Regions from separate parts of the Photobacterium sp. TY1-4 genome, predicted to be linked through region 1. Evidence: predicted binding sites of a transcription regulator. Region 1 holds the regulator's gene; each other region holds the start of a gene.
What was found. Region 1 encodes PurR, which represses purine synthesis genes. Its sites were predicted from a motif close to TNANGNAAACGTTTNCNTNA; they were not measured.
Positions count from the first base shown of each region.

Region 2: the regulator PurR is predicted to act here: its motif matches at 1,552-1,571, upstream of NH461_RS04035 (formate--tetrahydrofolate ligase).
Region 3: the regulator PurR is predicted to act here: its motif matches at 1,634-1,653, upstream of glyA (serine hydroxymethyltransferase).

Region 1 is NZ_CP099734.1:1,487,584-1,490,867, forward strand. Features, by position in the region: gene NH461_RS07010 (hypothetical protein) at 1-165, opposite strand, end outside; gene NH461_RS07015 (TfoX/Sxy family DNA transformation protein) at 489-1,082, opposite strand; cyclic di-GMP riboswitch class I at 1,210-1,315, opposite strand; gene purR (HTH-type transcriptional repressor PurR) at 1,592-2,599, opposite strand; gene NH461_RS07025 (heme ABC transporter ATP-binding protein) at 3,072-3,284, opposite strand, start outside.
Region 2 is NZ_CP099734.1:801,035-804,318, reverse strand. Features, by position in the region: gene focA (formate transporter FocA) at 1-1,422, shown strand, start outside; gene NH461_RS04035 (formate--tetrahydrofolate ligase) at 1,634-3,284, shown strand, end outside.
Region 3 is NZ_CP099734.1:2,740,549-2,743,832, forward strand. Features, by position in the region: gene nrdR (transcriptional regulator NrdR) at 1-73, opposite strand, end outside; gene glyA (serine hydroxymethyltransferase) at 253-1,503, opposite strand; gene NH461_RS12865 (YitT family protein) at 2,014-2,625, shown strand; gene glnB (nitrogen regulatory protein P-II) at 2,712-3,050, opposite strand; gene NH461_RS12875 (hypothetical protein) at 3,175-3,284, opposite strand, start outside.

The sequences.
Region 1 (3,284 bases):
ATCGAGCATTGAAAACGGGGCCAGTTGTTGATGGACAACAAAGACGATGATTGCTGTCGGCAGAAAGTTCAGCAGGACTAACAGGCGCATCAGTTTTGGCCATTTGCAAAACTTGTCTTTGAACATCTGATTGGATTGTCCTGGAAAAGGCTGCGAGCTGTACATGATACCTTCCTTCCGGCTGCGTTGACGCCCCAATTCTACTGAGGTCGCAAGGGATGAAAACCCTGTTGATGAATTTGTGAACAGCTTTGGGAGTGGTGTCAATCTTTGTCATTTCTTAACAGAAAAATGTCTTTCGGTTGGTACAAATTTGACAGGGCGCAGGGCATATAAATACTCCCCGTGGCGACCGACATTGAACCGCGTAGTTTGCTTCTTAAATGCTTGTTCAGGTCAGGGATGGCTTGGTTAAGGGATGGGAAGCGAAGCATGAAATAAAAAAAGAGGCGCAAGCCGCCTCTTTTTCACAATGAATCGGGAAGGGTTCAGCCGTTGAGTTTTGACAACAGCTCGGAACGACGCTGCGGTGGAATGACGGACCAGTGACGTCCGCTCACCGCGCCTTCCAGCGCCCAGAGCAAGTCGATACTGACCGTTTCCTGATGCGTTTCCTGCAGAGCTTTATAAGCGTTTAATGCACCGGCTTCGTAGAGTTCGTCGACGGTACAAATCCCTGCTTTTTTCAGCATTCGTTCGTTGGCTAAACGTAGGTTCGGCAAATCCTTGATACGGCTCGGGCCGGTCTGGCTTTTCTTTTCCTTGTCCTGTTTAGCAGCCTCAAAAGATTGTTTGGCGTGTTCGATAATTTGCTCTGGCGCATCCCACCACTCCTCAGGAATTGCGAAGTGTTTGGTGACGACCGGAAATCCACGCTTTTTGTAAACGTATGGGCTGAGTCCTGCTTGTTTAAATTGTTCTTCGTTTTCGGCATTGGCACGCAGGTGAAGTTTGTCGTTAACCACTAACGCAAACATGGTTTCGCCTGAGAAAATCCCAAAACCACCAAACATTGAACGTGATTTTACATTTTCAAAACATTGAAACAGTCGAAGAGAATCTTTAAGTACTGGTTTGTCCATGCTTCTTACTCGGTGAAAAATTTCTCGAGTCACCTAACAACAGAGCGAGGATTCAGATTAGCAAATTACGAAGAAAAGCAATGTCAGGGATTTGTCAGGATTCTGAACATGACTTCTTGCTACATCCATCGGCAACCCCGCTACCATAAGTCCACTTAGTTATTGATAAATAAGTAACTCTTAGGCCGGAGGCTTTGCGTCCCATTCTTTAGAATGGTTTGCCTTGTTCGTGACATAAACAAGCATATCTCAGAAGATATTTTTGAACTTGGTCCCATTTTTAAAAATGTGATATTGCTCCCACAAATAGATCCTAAAGCCTGCTAGCAAAAATTTAAAACTTATTAAATTTTGAACAAGTTGGTCGGGATTGGGCCAGATTTAACACGTTATGGGTCTTGATAAATTCGGGATGTAAATCTGTGGTCAGAGGATGGTCAAAATTGCAACAAAAAACCGATAGCAAGCTATCGGTTTTTTTGAAAAGAAAAATTGAAGTGTTTATGAAATCAGATGTTTAGGTTCTTGACTGATTTTCTCACGACCAATTCGGGCGCCATTTCAAAGATCCGGCGTTCATGTTGTTTGTCTTTCACCCGTGCCATCAGGATTTCAATGGCTTTCTTACCCAACCGTTGTTTCGGCTGGTGGATGGTGGTGAGCGGTGGTGAGAAGTACGGCGCTAGATCGATATTGTCATAACCGATGATGGAGATATCATCCGGCACGCGCAGACCCGCTTGCTCAAACGTACTGATCAGCGCCATTGCCATAATGTCGTTAAAGCAGAAAATCGCGGTCGGGCGCTCTTCCATGGCGATGAACTGCTTGGCAGCCGCCACGGCAGATTCACACTCAAAATCGCCTTCAATCAGCCAGTCCGGATTGACGCTCAAATTGGCTTCAGCCATGGCTTTGTGGAAGCCTTTGAGGCGCTCACGGCAGGTCAGTTTTTCACTGTGTCCGGTCAGGCAGCCAATTTTCTGGTGGCCGTGTTCAATAAAGTATTTGGTCGCGACATAGCCACCCAATTCCGCATTGTCCTGGATTTTGTCGGTGTGCGGGCTCTCCGGACCCCAGTCCATGACCACCATCGGCAGATCTTTCTGGCGCTCGAGCAGGGCCAGCAGTTTATCGTCCAGATCGGAACACATCACCAGTAATCCGTCGACCCGCTTTTCAGCCAGCATGCGCAGATAGTCACGTTGCTTTTCCAGGTTCCCTTCGGTGTTACACAGGATCAGCGTGTAGCCTTCGCCATAACAATATTCTTCAACCCCATGTACAACTTCGGCAAAGAACGGGTTGGTTGATTTGGTCACCAGCATGCCGATGGTCCGGGTGGTGTTACATTTCAGGCTTCGCGCCACAGCGCTCGGGGCATAGTTGAGCTCATCCACGGCGGCCAGCACTTTCTTCTGGGTTGCTTCTGCAACAAACCGGGTTTTATTGATCACGTGAGACACTGTTGTGGTTGAAACACCTGCCAAACGTGCAACATCTTTAATCGTTGCCATACTTATTCTTCTAATAATTCAAAGCGGGCTTGGGCCCATTTCTCTTCATTGATCTGAACAGCATTCAACAGCCGTGCACCAAACTGAATAAGTATCTGGTTTGCTTCTTGGAGTCAGGCCAGATACTTGTTCAGTTTGGCATGATGATCTGCGTTCACAGGGATCATCATGCTGTTTCATACTGCGTATAAAACGTCAAAAAGCCGCTTCTCTTCCGAGCGGCTTTCTTGTTCTTCTCGCCTTTCAGGCGTTGCATTGTGTAATCGCTTGCGATCACATTCTACTGAGTGTAGCGCACAGTGCAACGTTTCTGTATCGCAAGGTAGTAATTCTTGATAGATATCAACAAACTCACTGCAAATTTTCTCAAATTGGATGCATATCTGGTGGTGTTCTTTATGTCGGCCATCGCTTCTCCCGGAGGAAAACCGGGAGAATCGTGCTGGGGATGGTGCAGGTTAGGCAGGTTTCCTTATCCTGCGGGCAATACGACCGGGAAATCCTGGGTCGGATGTTTGCTGACGTGGACCGGCCAGCCATAGACCTGCTGGATGATGTCGGGGGTTAACGCCTGCCATGGCGTGCCATCAGCCTGCACTTTGCCTTGATTGATGATCACTAACCGATCGGCATATTGGGCGGCCAGATTGAGATCATGGATCACCACAATCACAGCCGCACCGGC
Region 2 (3,284 bases), 690 kb from region 1:
CAGGCGGAAATTTACGCCGTGGGGAAAGCCACCAAGCCGACCCGGACCACGGTTGCGCTGGCCGTCACGGCCGGTGTCTTCATCGGCCTGGCATTCGTATTCTACCTCACCGTCACCACCGGCGGCAGCAATCTGAGCTGGGGGCTGAATCGCCTGCTCGGCGGTGTGGCATTCAGCCTGGGTCTGATCCTGGTGGTGATTTGCGGCGGCGAGCTGTTTACCAGCACCGTGCTGTCGGCCATTGCCTGTGCCAACCGTCAGATCAGCCCGCGGCAGATGCTGGGCACTTGGGGCAAGGTGTATGCGGGGAACTTCCTCGGCGCCATGCTGCTGCTGGTCCTGGTCTCCATAGCCGGGCTGTATCAGCTCGACGGTGGCCAGTGGGGCCTTAATGCACTCAATGTCGCCCAGCACAAGCTGCACCACCAGCCGATGCAGGCGTTTGCCCTGGGGGTGCTGTGTAACCTGCTGGTTTGTCTGGCGGTCTGGATGACCTTCTGCTCGACCAACATGATGACCAAGATGGCGATGGTGATCCTTCCCGTCGCGATGTTTGTCAGCACCGGCTTTGAGCACAGCGTCGCCAACATGTTCATGGTACCGCTCGGGATCACCATTCAGCACCTGGCCCCGGACACGTTCTGGCTGGAACTGGGCGTTGACCCTAGCCAATATGCTGATCTGACCTTCCGCAACTTCATCTTTGCCAACCTGATCCCGGTCACCCTGGGCAATATCGTCGGCGGCGGCGTCCTGGTCGGCCTCGGCTACTGGACCATTTACCGCGCCCCGCTCGAGGCACTGCCGACGGCAACCCTGATTCACCCTGACTTTTCAACGACTTCAACACGGAATATGGAAAATACTATGCTGCAGGAAAACCTACTTGTGAACGACTTCATGCGCCCGGCCGACGTCACGCTGCACCCGGGGATGCCGGTTGCCGACGCCCTGGATCGGCTCTTCGCGGCCCAGTTGACCGGTGCCCCGGTGCTGACCCAAGATCAGCGTCTGGTGGGTTACTTCTCGATGCATGACAGCCTGATCGATCTCTGGCTCAACGATTACATGCCGGATCCGGAGCGCAAGGTGCAGGATCTGATGAAACACGAGATCCAGACCGTCAGCCCGGACAATGCCATTGTGGAAATTGCCGAGTACATGAGTATTGATAAAAATATTCTCTACCCGGTCACCAGCGGCGGTATCGCCACCCAGCTCACCACCCAGTCACTGAGCGAGCGCGCCCGCACTATGGTGATCACCCGGCCGCACCAGTTCCCGGTGGTAGAAGACAACAAACTGGTCGGTATGATCAGCCGCCAGGACGTCATGCGAGCCCTGCGCCCGGTCTATGGTCAAACCGTGGCCGTGACCGCAATTGAGCAAGACACTGCTGCCGACGGCCGCGAGCTGGCCTGATCCCCCTGCCTGCCAGTTCGCTGGCAGGCATTTTCCCGCCAAATCCGACGACTGCTCACACTCCCGCCCCCGAGCAGGATGATTATCCAAGAAATTATCACAGCACATGATATGATTGCGGCGCCGACCAAGAGCAAACGTTTGCATAACTGTAATTTAGACTGACAGCCCGATATTCGCTGTCATTGCATCGCGAGGTCCTGACCGCCCCATGAAAAGTGATATTCAAATCTGCCGTGACACGGCCCTGCTCCCGATTGAACACCTGGCCCGTCAGGCCGGCTTTCTGCCCGATGACCTCACCCCACAAGGCCCCCTGAAAGCCAAGGTGAAACCCGCCGTGCTCAAGCGCCTCGCCGATCGCCCCGAAGGCAAGCTGATCGCCGTCACCGCGATTACCCCGACCCCGCTCGGGGAAGGCAAAACCGTCACCACCATCGGTCTGGCCCAGGGTCTGGCCAAGTTGGGGCAGAGTGTCATGGCCTGTATCCGGCAGCCGTCAATGGGACCGGTCTTCGGGGTCAAAGGCGGCGCAGCCGGCGGCGGCTACAGCCAGGTCGCCCCGATGGAACAGCTGAACCTGCACCTGACCGGCGATATTCACGCGGTCACCGCCGCGCATAACCTGGCGGCGGCGGCACTCGATGCCCGGATCTACCATGAGCAACGGCTCGGCAGTGAAGCATTTGAAGCCCGGACCGGCCTAGCGGCCCTGAACATCGACCTCAACCGCATCACCTGGAAGCGGGTCATGGATCAGAATGATCGCGCCCTGCGGATGATCACCATCGGCAACAATGAACCGGGCAAAACCAGCAACGGGATTGCCCGCAATGACGGCTTTGATATCTCAGCGGCCTCCGAGCTGATGGCGATTCTTGCCCTGTCGAGCGATCTGGCCGACATGCGCCGTCGCCTGGGCCGCATTGTGCTGGCCTACACGCGGGAATGTACCCCGGTCACCGCCGAGGATCTCCAGGTCGCCGGGGCGATGGCCGTGACCTTGCGCGAAGCCATCGAACCGACCCTGATGCAGACGCTGGAAGGCGTGCCGACGCTGATCCATGCCGGACCGTTTGCCAATATTGCCCACGGCAACTCATCGATCATCGCCGATCGCATTGCGCTCAAGCTCAGTGACTACACGATCACTGAAGGCGGGTTCGGCTCCGATATGGGATTTGAGAAAGCCTGTAATATCAAGGCTCAACAAGCCGACCGTGGCCCGGACTGCGCCGTGGTAGTAGCCACCCTGCGCGGCCTCAAAGCCAATTCCGGCCATTATGACCTGCGTCCCGGCCAGTCCCTGCCGCCATCACTGTTCGAGCCGGACGCCGATGCGCTGCACGCCGGATTTGCCAACCTCAAATGGCACATCGAAAACGCTGCCCGGTACGGGGTGCCGGTGGTGGTTGCCATCAACTGCTTCCCGCAGGACAGCGACCAAGAGCTGGCCCAACTGGCAGAAATGATCCAGGCCGAAGATTTCGCCACCACCGTCGAACTGGCGCTCAGCCATGCCTTTGCCCGGGGCGGAGAGGGCGCGATTGAATTGGCCGAAGCCGTGGTGCGGGCCTGCCGACAGCCGACCGATTTCAAGCCGCTGTACCATCCGGCGCAGAGTCTGGAAGAAAAACTAATGATCCTGGCCGAAGTCGGCTACGGCGGCCAGGGGGTGGAATTGTCTGAGCAAGCCAAAGCGCAGCTGGTTGCGCTCAAGCAGCAGGGTCACGATGGGTTGGCCGTTTGCATCGCCAAAACCCCGCTCTCAATCAGTCATGATCCAGCCCGCAAAGGAGCACCTCAGGATTTCGTGCTGCCGGTACGCGAACTCCGGCTCTGTGCCGGCGCCGGGTTTGTTA
Region 3 (3,284 bases), 1.3 Mb from region 1:
CTTGATGACCGTCTGCCACCAGACGGGAATCGATTACTTTGGTGTCATTTGCACCGCAAAAAGGACAATGCATCTTGCCTCCTCATACTCGTCGCCTCAGTGTAACCCATTTCTCGCCGCTATTGAGCTTTCGGGCCGGGTTTTTCTTATGATTCTGGCAGATAAAACAAAACGGCACCTGAATCAGGTGCCGTTTGCTTTCACTTGCGTTCTGCCGCCCGGGTCGCGCTGCGTCGGGCGAGCACCGCCGCATTAGGCGTAGACTGGCAGGCGCTGACAGATCTCCAGCACTTTCGCCTTGGTCGCTTCAATCACAGCAGGATTGTTCACGTCGTCCAGGATGTCACAGATCCAGCCAGCCAGTTGCTTGGCATCTTCCGCGGTGAAGCCACGACGGGTGATCGCCGGTGTGCCCAGACGAATGCCTGAGGTGACAAACGGGCTGCGCGGATCGTTCGGCACGCTGTTCTTGTTCACGGTGATGTTGGCCGCGCCCAGTGCTGCGTCCGCTTCTTTCCCGGTGATGCCTTTGTCGATCAGATCAACCAGGAACAGGTGGTTTTCGGTGCTGCCGGAAACAATCTTGTAGCCACGCTCCAGGAACTCACCGACCATCGCCTTGGCGTTCTCAACCACGCGCGCCTGGTATTCTTTGAATTCTGGTTCCATCGCTTCTTTGAAGGCCACCGCTTTGGCTGCAATCACGTGCATCAGCGGACCGCCCTGCGCGCCCGGGAACACGGCTGAGTTCAGCTTCTTGTACAGATCTTCGCCGCCGTTCGACAGGATCAGACCGCCGCGAGGACCGGCCAGTGTTTTGTGCGTTGTGGTGGTGACCACGTGTGCGTGCGGTACCGGGTTCGGATAAACGCCCGCTGCGATCAGGCCCGCCACGTGTGCCATATCGACAAACAGGTAAGCACCCACTTTGTCTGCGATTTCACGCATGCGTTTCCAGTCAACGACCTGTGAGTAGGCAGAGAAACCACCGATGATCATTTTCGGCTGGTGCTCAACCGCCAGGGCTTCCATTTCTTCGTAGTCGATTTTGCCCGCTTCATCGATGCCGTAAGGCACGATGTTGTACAGACGGCCGGAGAAGTTTACCGGAGAACCGTGGGTCAGGTGACCACCGTGCGCCAGGCTCATACCCAGCACGGTATCCCCGGCATTCAGCAAGGCCATGTACACCGCGTTATTAGCTTGTGAGCCGGAATGCGGCTGAACGTTGGCATACTCGGCACCGAATAGCTGGCAAGCACGGTCGATCGCCAGTTGCTCCGCTTTATCCACGTACTCACAACCGCCGTAGTAACGCTTACCCGGGTAACCTTCGGCATATTTGTTGGTCAGCTGAGAACCTTGTGCTTCCATTACACGCGGGCTGGTGTAGTTTTCAGAGGCAATTAACTCGATGTGCTCTTCCTGACGCGCAGTCTCTTCCTGAATAGCTGCAAAAAGTTCTGCGTCATAATCGGCAATATTCATGTCGCGCTTTAGCATCTGTATCTCCTGACTCAGATTGTTCTCATACACACCCGCAGAAGCACCAAAAAAACCGTTCTGTCTGCGAATGAATGGTAAACCGTAATTTTCGGTGAACATTGAAAAAACATGAGGCCAGGCACCGCCTGAACGCAAACGTTTTCGTCACCTTGGTACATAGCGCTGTATTTTACAGAATTTGATCCGGATCAGATAGTCCTGATTGCCCTTTTTCTTACGATTTCTACATGTTTATTTTCCATGCCTGCATGAATTCCTTTCATCTTGATGAAGCCATCATCAGCGCTCTTTAGTTTATCATCTCTATTTTGCAAGAAATTTATGAAATTAATAGTTTACAAAGTTGTACAAATTTAATGACACAGCTGAGTTGGCCATTTCCGCGACCGACTTCTCGTTTTGCGGCCTGACCCAGTATGATTGCCGCCAGCAAGCATCTTCCGATCCCACCGTTCTGATCATCGGTCACGACGCTCGGATCGGGTCAGAAACAAGGAGTCTGATTTTTTGAGCGGTTATCATCATTCCCATAAAGAGAACATCATTGCGATCCTGACCGGCACCTTTGTCGTCGCCCAGGGCGTGTTCTTTCTTCAGCAAGCCCATTTGCTGACCGGCGGCACCACAGGTCTTGCCCTTTTGCTCAGCCAGTTTATCGGCCTGTCGTTCGGCCAGCTGTATTTTCTGCTCAATACTCCGTTCTACCTGATGGCCTGGTTCCGGATGAGCCGCAGTTTTGCCGTCACCAGCATTATCTCCGGCGGTCTGGTCTCGGTGATCACCGACCATATGCACTACGTGCTGGAAATCAGCCGGCTGGAGCCGCTGTACTGCGCGATGATCGGCGGACTGCTGATGGGACTGGGGATGCTGATCCTGTTTCGCCATCAGACCAGCCTGGGCGGATTCAATGTGCTGGTCCTCTATTTACAGGAAAAGTTCGGCTGGTCGGCCGGCAAACTGCAGATGGGGATCGACCTCTGTATCCTGATCGCCTCCTACTTCCTGGTCAGCCCGATGACCCTGGCGCTGTCTGTGCTGGGTGCGGTGATGCTGAACCTGGTGCTGGCGATGAACCACAAGCCCGGACGCTACAGCGGCTCGGCGATTGCCGGCTAGTTGTCATACTGCAACGGCGCGGATCAAAAAAGGCTTGCCCACCCGGCAAGCCTTTTTCATCACTTTCGGCAACGACGCAAGGCGTCTTAGATAGCGTCTTCGTCTTCTTCGCCGGTGCGGATCCGCACCACACGCTCAACATCGAACATAAAGATCTTGCCGTCACCGATCTTACCGGTTTGCGCCGTCTCGATAATGGTCTCGATGCATTGCTCCGCGACATCATCCGCCACCACGATTTCCAGCTTCACTTTCGGTAGGAAATCAACCATATACTCGGCGCCACGATACAGCTCCGTGTGCCCTTTCTGGCGCCCAAAGCCCTTGACTTCCGACACCGTCATCCCGGTGATGCCGACTTCTGCAAGCGCTTCTCGAACATCATCAAGCTTAAACGGCTTAATAACGGCTTCAATTTTCTTCATCTTTCCTCGTCCTATGCTGAGCAGAGGTCATCAACGCACAGTCTGCGCCAATTGCCTGATTAATCATGGCTGTATTATCACAGATCTGGCCGGTTAATACCAAATCCGGCGATGCAACAAACGGTTAATACCGCAGATCATGGGTCTCCATCATCTTGAGCAACAGCCAGACCGCATAGATCAGAATGCCGCTATTGATCGCCAAGACCGCCAGACCGCGGTAGGCCGGTTCAA